DNA from 3 places in the Herbaspirillum sp. RTI4 genome. Region 2 is predicted to be linked to each of the others. Evidence: predicted binding sites of a transcription regulator. Region 2 holds the regulator's gene; each other region holds the start of a gene.
The links. Region 2 encodes sigma-54, which starts transcription at its own class of promoters, with help from an activator protein. Its sites were predicted from a motif close to TGGCANGNAANCTGCTTT; they were not measured.
Positions count from the first base shown of each region.

Region 1 (3,277 bases), 530 kb from region 2:
CAATCAGTTGGAAGCGGGCGGGAAAGTCGGCTTGCCTCGCGGCGCGGGAGATGGTGATGCGTCCTGATTCCAGTGGTTCTCGCAAGACTTCGAGTACTTTTCGATCGAATTCCGGGAGCTCATCGAGAAATAGTACGCCCTGATGCGCAAGTGAAATCTCCCCCGGCCGTGGAACGCCGCCACCGCCGACCAGCGCGACGCCGGAGGCGGTGTGATGCGGTGCGCGGTAAGGCCGCAATTTCCATTTCGATAAATTAAAACTGCCGTTGAGTGATTGCACCGCCGCGGTTTGCAGGGCGTCGTCATCGTTCAGTGGTGGCAGGATGCCGGGCAAGCGGGCGGCCAGCATCGATTTTCCGGTACCGGGAGGGCCGATGAGCAGGGCGCTGTGGCCGCCGGCCGCGGCGACTTCCAGCGCCCGTCGTGCTTGCAGTTGACCTTTGACTTCGCTGAAGTCGGCGCAGAGTGGGGCGACGGCAAGCGGCGTGGCGCAATGCGGAACCAGCCGGTCGTTTTCCATTGCGGCACCGCCGGCCAGTGCCGAGAAATGCGCACAGACTTGCAGCAGGGATTGTGCAGGATAGATCGTGGCATGGGAGACCAGGGCCGCTTCATCCGCATTTTGCCGGGGCAGGATGAAGGCGCGGGGAGTGCGTCCAGCCGCTCCGCGGTGCATGGCATAGGTCATGGCGAGTGCGCCACGGATCGGGCGCAGCTCGCCGGAGAGCGACAATTCGCCGGCAAATTCGTAGCGCGATAGCTGATCGGACGGCATCTGGCCTGATGCCGCCAGAATGCCTAGGGCAATGGGGAGATCAAACCTGCCGGATTCTTTTGGCAGATCGGCCGGTGCCAGGTTGACGGTGATGCGTTTGGCGGGAAATTCGAAGCGGCCGTTTTGCAGGGCGGCGCGGACTCTGTCCTTGGCTTCTTTGACTTCGGTTTCGGGCAATCCGACGATAGTAAAAGAGGGAAGCCCGTTGGCCAGATGGACTTCGACCGTCACTTCCGGGGCTTCCATGCCGGCCAGTGCGCGGCTTTGCAGTACGGCCAGACTCATGACAACGAGGGGGTCAGGCAGTCGCTTGCTTCAATTGCGCTTCGAGTGCGACGACGCGCGCTTCCAGCAAGTCCAGTTTGGTGCGGGTTTTGGCCAGGACCTGGGCCTGAATGTCGAATTCTTCGCGCGTGACCAGATCCAGCTTGGAAAACCCCTGATTGAGCATGGCCTTGACGTTTTTTTCGATGTCTTTGGCGGGGGAGCTGGCGATGGCCTGTTGCACGCGGGCCTGCATGTCCGCAAAAAAGCTGGATTTGTCCATGATGTTCCTTATTGATTCTGAAAAAGGGAAAAGACAAGTGTACCTGTTTGCCGAAAAATCATGAAATCACGGGGCGCTTGCGCCGTCGTTGCTGGCGGGGGTGGCTGAGATCGTCTGTTTTCTCCCGACGCGAGAGGAATTTATAGGGAATCTGGGGCGAAATGAGAGGGCATTGAAGCAGGCATAGCGAGGTCGTCCACAAATTACAACATCTGATTTAATCCCGGAAATTATGATTGGTACGAGTTCTTGTTTGGTGCAGAATCCAATTTTCGCACCAAATAGACGCTTTTTCTGTGGATTGATATGTCGGATTTGGTTTTTTGAGTGCTTAAAATTATTGAAAAGAGAAATGAATCGTTGGCACGGCTCCTGCTAAGGAGTCTGTGCAAGGATTAAAAGAGACGAAGTTCAACATCGAAATCAGAGGGAAGACATGAAAAAATTGATATTGGTAACGGCAGTTGCGGCAACTCTGTTGGGTAACGTGGCTTATGCGGAAGATGCGCCAGTGGTTGCGGAAGCGGTTCCGGATAACCTGGTGACCTATAACATTGGTGTCGTCAATGATTACCGTTTTCGCGGTATTTCCCAAACGCGCTTCAACGCGGCCCTCCAAGGCGGTGCTGATTATGTGAACAATCCAACCGGTCTGTACGTCGGCACATGGCTGTCGAACATCCAATGGATCAAGGATGCTGTCAACGCAGTACCAAAGCAGTCGGGCACTGGTTCGATTGAATGGGATCTGTACGCAGGCAAGCGCGGCGATATCGGCGGCGGTTTTACCTACGATGTGGGCGGTCTGTACTACTACTATCCGAGCAACAACTACGCCAGCAGCGGCGGGGTGAATGCCAATACGTTTGAACTGTACGGTCAAGTCGGTTACGGCCCTGCCTACTTCAAGTATTCGCAAGCGCTGACGAATGCCTTCGGTAACGCTAACAGCAAGAACAGCGGTTACTACGATCTGGGCGCTAACTTTGATATCGGTAACAACGCCATCATCGGCTTGCATATCGGTCATCAAACCATCAAGGGTTCGGTCGGCACGGTCGGCAACAGCCTGTATAGCTACACAGACTGGAAAGTCGGCTACACCAAGACCTTCGAGGATTTCTACGGCATTGCACTCGGCGTGGCGTATGTCGGTACCGATGCTAAAGATGCGGCTTACAGCGTGAATCCAAACAAGAAAAACCTGGGTCGTGACGCCATCGTCTTTTCCCTGGCAAAAACTTTCTAATCGAGGTCACTATGAAATTGATTACAGCGATCATCAAACCATTCAAGCTTGACGAGGTCCGCGAGGCCTTGTCAGCGATTGGTGTACAGGGCATCACGGTCACGGAAGTCAAGGGTTTTGGCCGGCAAAAAGGCCATACAGAGTTGTATCGCGGCGCGGAATACGTCGTGGACTTTCTGCCTAAGACAAAAATCGAAGCAGCCGTCGACGACACTATCGTCGAACGCGCACTGGAAGCCATCGAATCCGCCGCACGTACCGGCAAGATTGGCGACGGTAAGATTTTCGTTCAGGACTTGCTTGACGTTATCCGTATCCGTACCGGTGAAACCGGTACAGAAGCTCTTTAAGGGGAATCGCATGAGAATAAAGAATGTGTTGTCCTGTGCGCTTGCAATGGGCACTCTTTTACTGGCGGTAGGATTCGCTGGGCCAGCACGGGCAGAAGATGCGCCGAAGGCGCCGGAGGCAATGGCGACGATGGCAGCTCCTGATGCTGCCAAGGCAGACGCACCAAAGGCAGTCGCTCCGGCCGTTGCTCTGGTGGCTGCGGCCGCCGCTGCACCAGCCGCTCCAGCGGCACCCGTCGGTCCGGTGCCTAACAAGGGCGATACTGCCTGGATGCTGATTTGCACCGCCTTCGTGATCCTGATGACCTTGCCTGGTCTTGGTCTGTTTTACGGCGGATTGGTACGCAGCAAGAACA
Region 1 covers NZ_JAVIWQ010000002.1:640,011-643,287, forward strand. Annotated here, with positions in the region: gene RGU70_RS03035 (YifB family Mg chelatase-like AAA ATPase) at 1-1,060, opposite strand, end outside; gene RGU70_RS03040 (accessory factor UbiK family protein) at 1,074-1,322, opposite strand; gene RGU70_RS03045 (TorF family putative porin) at 1,759-2,571, shown strand; gene RGU70_RS03050 (P-II family nitrogen regulator) at 2,583-2,921, shown strand; gene RGU70_RS03055 (ammonium transporter) at 2,968-3,277, shown strand, end outside.
Region 1: a site for sigma-54 is predicted at 1,684-1,701, ahead of RGU70_RS03045 (TorF family putative porin). Genes of this name have one in related genera too.

Region 2 (3,277 bases):
CAGTCGTACGCCATAGATGGCGCCGGTAGCCCCGGTGATGGCAATGATGAGGCGAAACGGAGGTTTTTTCATTCAGGGAACCGCGCGGACGCGGCTCAGGCTTTGAGTAAAGTTTGCAGTTCGCCGGAATCGAACATTTCAGTGAGGATGTCGGAACCGCCGACGAATTCACCGTTGACGTAAAGTTGCGGGACGGTTGGCCAGTTCGAGTATTCCTTGATACCGGCGCGCACATCGGGGTTATCCAGCACGTTGATGGTAACGATGTTTTCGACGCCGCTGGCTTTGAGTAATTGAATGGCTTTGCCTGAAAAGCCGCATTGCGGAAACTGGGCAGTGCCTTTCATGAACAGAACGACCGGGTTCTGGGTGACGGTTTCCTTGATCCAGGCTTGTACTTCGCTCATGGTGGTCTCTCTTGAATGGGGATGAATTGATCAGATGACGCCATTATATGAAAAGCTCTGCCTTTCTGCTGAAAAGTCGCAGAATTGAAAAGAGGGCGGTAACTTGAGGCGTGCGCAACATTAAAAAGGACGCATCAAACGGCCGCACAAAATTGAAAAGGGCGCTTGAGCGCCCTTTGCCATGCTAATGCTGCGCTTTTGGCGCGGCGGGTTATTAAGTCGCTGCTTCGATGTCGATTGGCAGGCGTTTAACGTCCGATTGATGATCTTGTAGCTGGCCCTTGTGCTTCAATACTTGGCGATCCAGTTTGTCGATCAGTGCATCGATTGCGGCGTACAGGTCGTGCGCGAGACTTTCCACGTGAATATCTTTGCCCTTGATATGGACATTGATTTCCGCTTTCTGCCGTTTTTCCTTTTCTGTCAGTTTATCGACGGTGAGGACGACGCTGACGTCGATGACGTGGTCGAAATGGCGTTTGATACGTTCGACCTTGGTCATGACGTATTCACGGATGGCTGGTGTTACATCGAGGTGATGCCCGCTGATTGTCAGATTCATACGACTCTCCTTCGGATAGTGTCACTGGAGGTCCGGCATCGGATGATTATCCGGTTGGATCCTTGAGCCTTGCGGCCCGGTGTTTGCCGCCGGATTGCCTGATCGGTGTGTTGATCGAGTGCGTCCGGACACAGTGACTAGTATAAAAAAATCCCGGTGCAAGTACTTGTGCGGCGCAATCCCGGAGTCACGGGACGGCGATACGCGCAATGCTTGCTCAGAGACTTCCCACAAAACAGTTACAAGGACTTGCGCAGCGCTACAGGGGGGATTTTCAGGACATCGCGGTATTTTGCGACAGTCCGTCTTGCAACAACCATTCCCTGTTCAGACAGCATGTCTGCAATCTTGCTATCTGACAAGGGGTTTTTTGTATCTTCGGCTCCTATCAATTGTTTGATCAGTGCGCGTATGGCGGTAGAGGAGGCTTCTCCGCCTGCTTCGGTGGACACATGGCTGCCGAAGAAATATTTCAATTCGAACATGCCATGTGGCGTGAGCATGTATTTCTGGGTGGTTACGCGCGAGATGGTGCTTTCGTGTAAACCGAGTGTATCAGCTATTTCACGCAGTACCAGAGGGCGCATGGCGACTGCGCCGTGCGAGAAAAAATTCTTCTGCCGCTCCACGATGGCCTGTGCCACGCGCAGTATGGTGTCGAAGCGCTGACGCATATTTTTGATCAGCCATTTCGCTTCCTGCAATTGCGACACGAGCGCGCCTTCGCCCTTGTGCTGCTTCATGGCGTTGGCATACATGGCGTTGACGCGCAAGCGCGGCATGACCTCGTGATTAAGCGTGACTTGCCATCCCAGCTTGCCTTCTTTAACGATCACGTCCGGCGCTACGTAGTCGGAGCGGCCTGAAAGGAATGCCGCGCCGGGATGCGGATTGCACTGCCGGATAACGGCTTGCGCTTCGCGCAGATCCTCATCGTCACAGACCAGCGCTTTTTTGATTTTATTGAAATCGCGCTGCGCAAAAAGCGGCAGGCAAGTCTGGACAATCGACAGCGCCAGACGTCGCGTCACGAAGGGAATTTTCGGCAGGCGCTTGATTTGCAGCGCCAGACATTCGGCAGCGTCGCGTGCGCCAACCCCGGCCGGATCGAAACTTTGCAGCAGCGTCAGTGCCAGTGTCAGCTCATCGAATTCAATTTCCAACTCTTCCGGCAGGCGCGCATAAATTTCTTCCAGCGGCTCTTCCAGATAGCCGCGCTCATCGATGGCGTCGATGACCAGTTCCAACAGTGCGCGATCACGCTGGCAGCACATGGTCTGGCCAGCTTCCTGCAGCAGATGCTCGCGCAGTGTCAGGAAATGCGCTTCCAGTTGCGGCCGCGAATCTTCATCGTCGGAGGTTTTTGTGCCGCGTGCGACATCGTCAAAACTCCACTCTGCTTCGTTAGCGGTGCTGCTGTCGCTGGCTTCTTGCTGTCCTCCCGCTTCGCCACTGTTGTCCGTCTCGCTGCCTGTGGTGCCGGTGTCGGCCGCAGTTTCTGCCGGCGACAGGGCGCTGGTACTGCCCAGTGCGCCATCAGCCAGCAGACGCACGGAGTTGTCCAGCGCATCGTCGAGGCGCTCCAGCAGCGGGTTGTCGCTCAGGATCTGTTCCAGTTCCTGTTGCATTTCCAGCGTGGACAGTTGCAACAAACGTATCGACTGCTGCAATTGCGGCGTCAATGCTAAATGTTGCGAAGTGCGGAGCTGAAGGGATTGTTTCATCGATGGAGTGCGTTCCGCTTACATGCGGAAATGTTCCCCCAGATAAACGCGGCGCACCGATTCATTGGCGATGATCTCGTCCGGGCTGCCGCTGGCCAGCACGGTGCCTTGATTGATGATGTAGGCGCGGTCGCAAATGCCCAGCGTTTCGCGCACGTTATGGTCGGTAATCAGCACGCCGATGCCGCGTTCTTTCAGGAAGCGCACGATGCGCTGGATTTCGATCACCGCGATCGGATCGATCCCGGCAAACGGTTCGTCCAGCAATACAAAACGAGGGCTGGTAGCCAGTGCGCGGGCGATCTCGACCCGTCGGCGTTCGCCGCCCGATAACGACAGCGCCTGGCTTTCGCGCAATTTTTCAATTTGCAATTCGTGCAGCAACTGGTCGAGTCGCGCATCGATCAGGGCCTTGGGCAGCGGTTTTCCGTCTTGTTGCTGCAGTTCGAGCACGGCGCGAATATTGTCTTCCACGCTGAGTTTGCGAAATACTGAGGCTTCCTGCGGCAGATAAGACAGGCCGAGTTTGGCGCGGCTGTGGATAGGCAGATACGAGATATCGACACCGTCGAGATCGATCTTGC
Region 2 covers NZ_JAVIWQ010000002.1:1,172,807-1,176,083, forward strand. Annotated here, with positions in the region: gene RGU70_RS05535 (UbiX family flavin prenyltransferase) at 1-72, opposite strand, end outside; gene grxD (Grx4 family monothiol glutaredoxin) at 96-407, opposite strand; gene hpf (ribosome hibernation-promoting factor, HPF/YfiA family) at 622-969, opposite strand; gene RGU70_RS05550 (RNA polymerase factor sigma-54) at 1,209-2,693, opposite strand; gene lptB (LPS export ABC transporter ATP-binding protein) at 2,712-3,277, opposite strand, start outside.

Region 3 (3,277 bases), 210 kb from region 2:
TTCCCGTTCGTCCTGAGTAGGCGCGAATGCGCCGTATCGAAGGATCCGGCGGCACGCCGGTCTGGCGCAGGCATCCACACCGTCAAACTAAAACGGCGCTCATGCTCATGCCACCCGCTGCAAAATACTCACGTAATTGGCCACCGCTGCGCCGCCCATGTTGAATACGCCCACCTTGTCGGCATGGGGGATTTGCATCTCTTGCGCATCGTGGCAGGCTTGCATCGCCGCCATGACGTGCATCGATACCCCCGTAGCACCGATAGGATGTCCCTTCGATTTCAGTCCACCGGAAGGATTGACCGGCAAGCGGCCGTCTTTGGCGGTGACGCCGTCGAGAATGGCGCGCGCGCCCTGGCCCGGTTCGGCCAGCCCCATGGCTTCGTATTCCAGCAATTCAGCGATGGTGAAGCAATCGTGGGTTTCGACCAGCGACAGATCGTTCAGGGTGATGCCGGCTTGCGACAGCGCCTGTTTCCAGGCCAGTGCGCCGCCTTCAAAGCGGGTCGGATCGCGTTTGCTCAGCGGCAGGAAATCGTTGACGTGAACGGCAGCGCGGAACTGCACGGCGCGGGTCATGCCTTTGGCGACATCGGCCGAACTGATGATCATGGCGGCAGCGCCGTCGGAAATCAGCGAGCAGTCGGTGCGCTTGAGCGGGCCGGCGACGAAGGGATTTTTCTCGGAGGGCGTGCGGCAAAAGTCGAAACCGAAATCCTTGCGCATGTGGGCGTAGGGATTGGACATGCCGTTCTTGTGGTTCTTGGCGGCGATGGCGGCCAGCGCATCGGACTGGTCGCCGTAGCGATCGAAATACGCTTGGGCGATGGTGCCGAAGACGCCCGCGAAGCCGCCGGGGATACCGGCTTCTTCTTTGGCGTAAGAGCATTTGAGCAGCACGTCGCCGACGGCAGCGGTGGACAGTTCGGTCATTTTTTCAAAGCCGATGACGAGTGCGTGTCGCGATTGACCGGCGCGGATCGAATTGAGCGCGGAATGAATCGCAGCCGAGCCGGTGGCGCAGGCGTTTTCCACCCGTACTGCCGGCAGGAAGCGCAGTTGCGGCAGGGTATTGAAGATCAGCGAGGAGGGGAAGTCCTGATACAGGAAGCCGCCGTTGAAATTGCCGATGTGGATGGAGCCGATGTCTTCCGGCGACAGACCCGCGTGGGCAATGGCGGCGGCGGCGACTTCGCCGATCAGCGCTTCAGGGTCAATGCCATCCAGTTTGCCAAAGCGTGAATGGTTCCAGCCGGTAATGCAGGGGGAGGCGGAGGTGCTCATGAGTTCCTTGAACGAAAGAGTGAGGAAATAATAATAGAGGGCGTAATGCAAAAACGGTGCCACGCCGGGTTGTAGATCTTGTTTGTTGCCGATCTTTGATTCTGCTTCTGAGGATAGCAGCGCGCAGCCCTTATTTTTGTCGCGTCGCAGCATGCAAGGGCAGCGACAGGTGTCGCATTTGCGACAGTTGTCACCTCGAAATAAACACATTGTCGCTATGCGGCAGGCATGCAAATGTCGCTTTCAGTATGCGATACTCAGCCGCTCGTATAGAACAAATACGATAACCGGACGAAGAGCCGGGACTGGGTATGCAGCATGGCATTCAAATTGCTCTGTATCAAACCAAACAGTATCAAGCAGGCTGCGGCGTGATGCCGGAGGATTGCCAACACTAAAAACAAAGAGGAGACAAATCAGATGGGTACTATTCGTAATGTTTCGCGTCGTCATTTCCTGAAAACCGCTTCTGCCGCCACTGCGGTGGTCACTGCCGGTTCCTACGCGTCGTCTGCTTTTGCGGAGACGGCCGAGTTCACGCTGAAGTACGCCAACAATTTGCCGCTGACGCATCCGATGAATATGCGCGCCAAGGAAATGGCGGCCAAGATCGCTACCGAATCCAAGGGACGCATCGATTTTCAGGTCTACCCTAATGGCCAGTTGGGTACCGATACCGATACCCTGTCGCAGATTCGCGCCGGCGCAGTCGATTTCTTCACGCTGTCACCATTGATTCTCGGCACGCTGGTGCCCGCTGCGCAAATCAGCGGTATCGGCTTCGCCTTCAAGGATTACAACCAGGTATGGGCCGCGCTGGACGGCGATCTGGGTGCGCATGTGCGCAAGCAAATTGTCGCCAGCTCGACCCTGTTTGCGTTTGAAAAAATCTGGGACAGCGGCTATCGCCAAATGACCAACAGCACCCGGCCGATCACCAAGCCGGAGGATTTGAAGGGCATGAAACTGCGTGTGCCGCCAAGCCCGCTGTGGACTTCGATGTTCCGCGCCTTCGATGCCGCACCGACCAGCATCAACTTCGCCGAAGTGTATTCCGCGCTGCAAACCAAGATTGTCGAAGGACAGGAAAATCCGCTGGCAGTGATCTATACCGCCAAGCTCTACGAAGTGCAAAAGTATTGCGCCATCACCAACCATATGTGGGATGGCTTCTGGTTCCTCGGCAACAAGAAATCGTTTGAAAAACTGCCGAAAGACCTGCAAGAGATCGTTACCCGCAACATCAACGAAGCGGGCCTCAAGCAGCGCGTCGATGTCAAAGCGCTCAACGATTCTCTCGTAGCCGAAATGAAAACCAAGGGCATGGCGTTTAACAATGCCGATCCTGATGCGTTCCGCGCCAAGCTGCGCAGCGCGGGTTTCTATGCCGAATGGAATAAAAAATTCGGTGCTGAAGCCTGGGCGATTCTGGAGAAATACACCGGAAAGCTGGCGTAAATGGAGGCGGTCGCTACTTTGTCTCCGGGGCTTCCTCACCACCCGGCGGCGCGACTGCTGGCGACCGTCAACCGCGGCGCCATGCACGCCGTCGGTGCGGTGGCCGCCACCTTGCTGGTGGTCGAAACTTTCGTGCTGCTGCTGGGTGTCATTTATCGGTATGCGCTGCACGATCCGCTGATCTGGTCGGATGAACTGGCTTCCACGCTGTTCATCTGGCTATCGATGCTGGGTGCGGTGCTGGCGCTGGATCGCGGCGAGCATATGCGTCTGACCGCCGTGGTCAACAAGCTGTCGGAAAAATGGCGCGTCTGGCTGGAAACGGTGGCGGCGCTGGTGGTCTGCATTTTTGTGCTGATGATTATTCATCCGGCGGTCAATCATGCCGTCGATCAGATGGACATCACGACCCCGGCGCTGGAAATTCCCGATGGCTTGCGGACTGCCGCTTTGCCTATCGGCGCGGTGTTGATGCTGCTGGCAGCGCTGGCCCGCATGGCAGTGCGTTCCAGCTGGCAGCAAGTCGCTTCTGCGC
Region 3 covers NZ_JAVIWQ010000002.1:1,383,120-1,386,396, forward strand. Annotated here, with positions in the region: gene RGU70_RS06525 (acetyl-CoA acetyltransferase) at 106-1,284, opposite strand; gene RGU70_RS06530 (TRAP transporter substrate-binding protein) at 1,705-2,742, shown strand; gene RGU70_RS06535 (TRAP transporter large permease subunit) at 2,743-3,277, shown strand, end outside.
Region 3: a site for sigma-54 is predicted at 1,329-1,346, ahead of RGU70_RS06525 (acetyl-CoA acetyltransferase). Genes of this name have one in related genera too.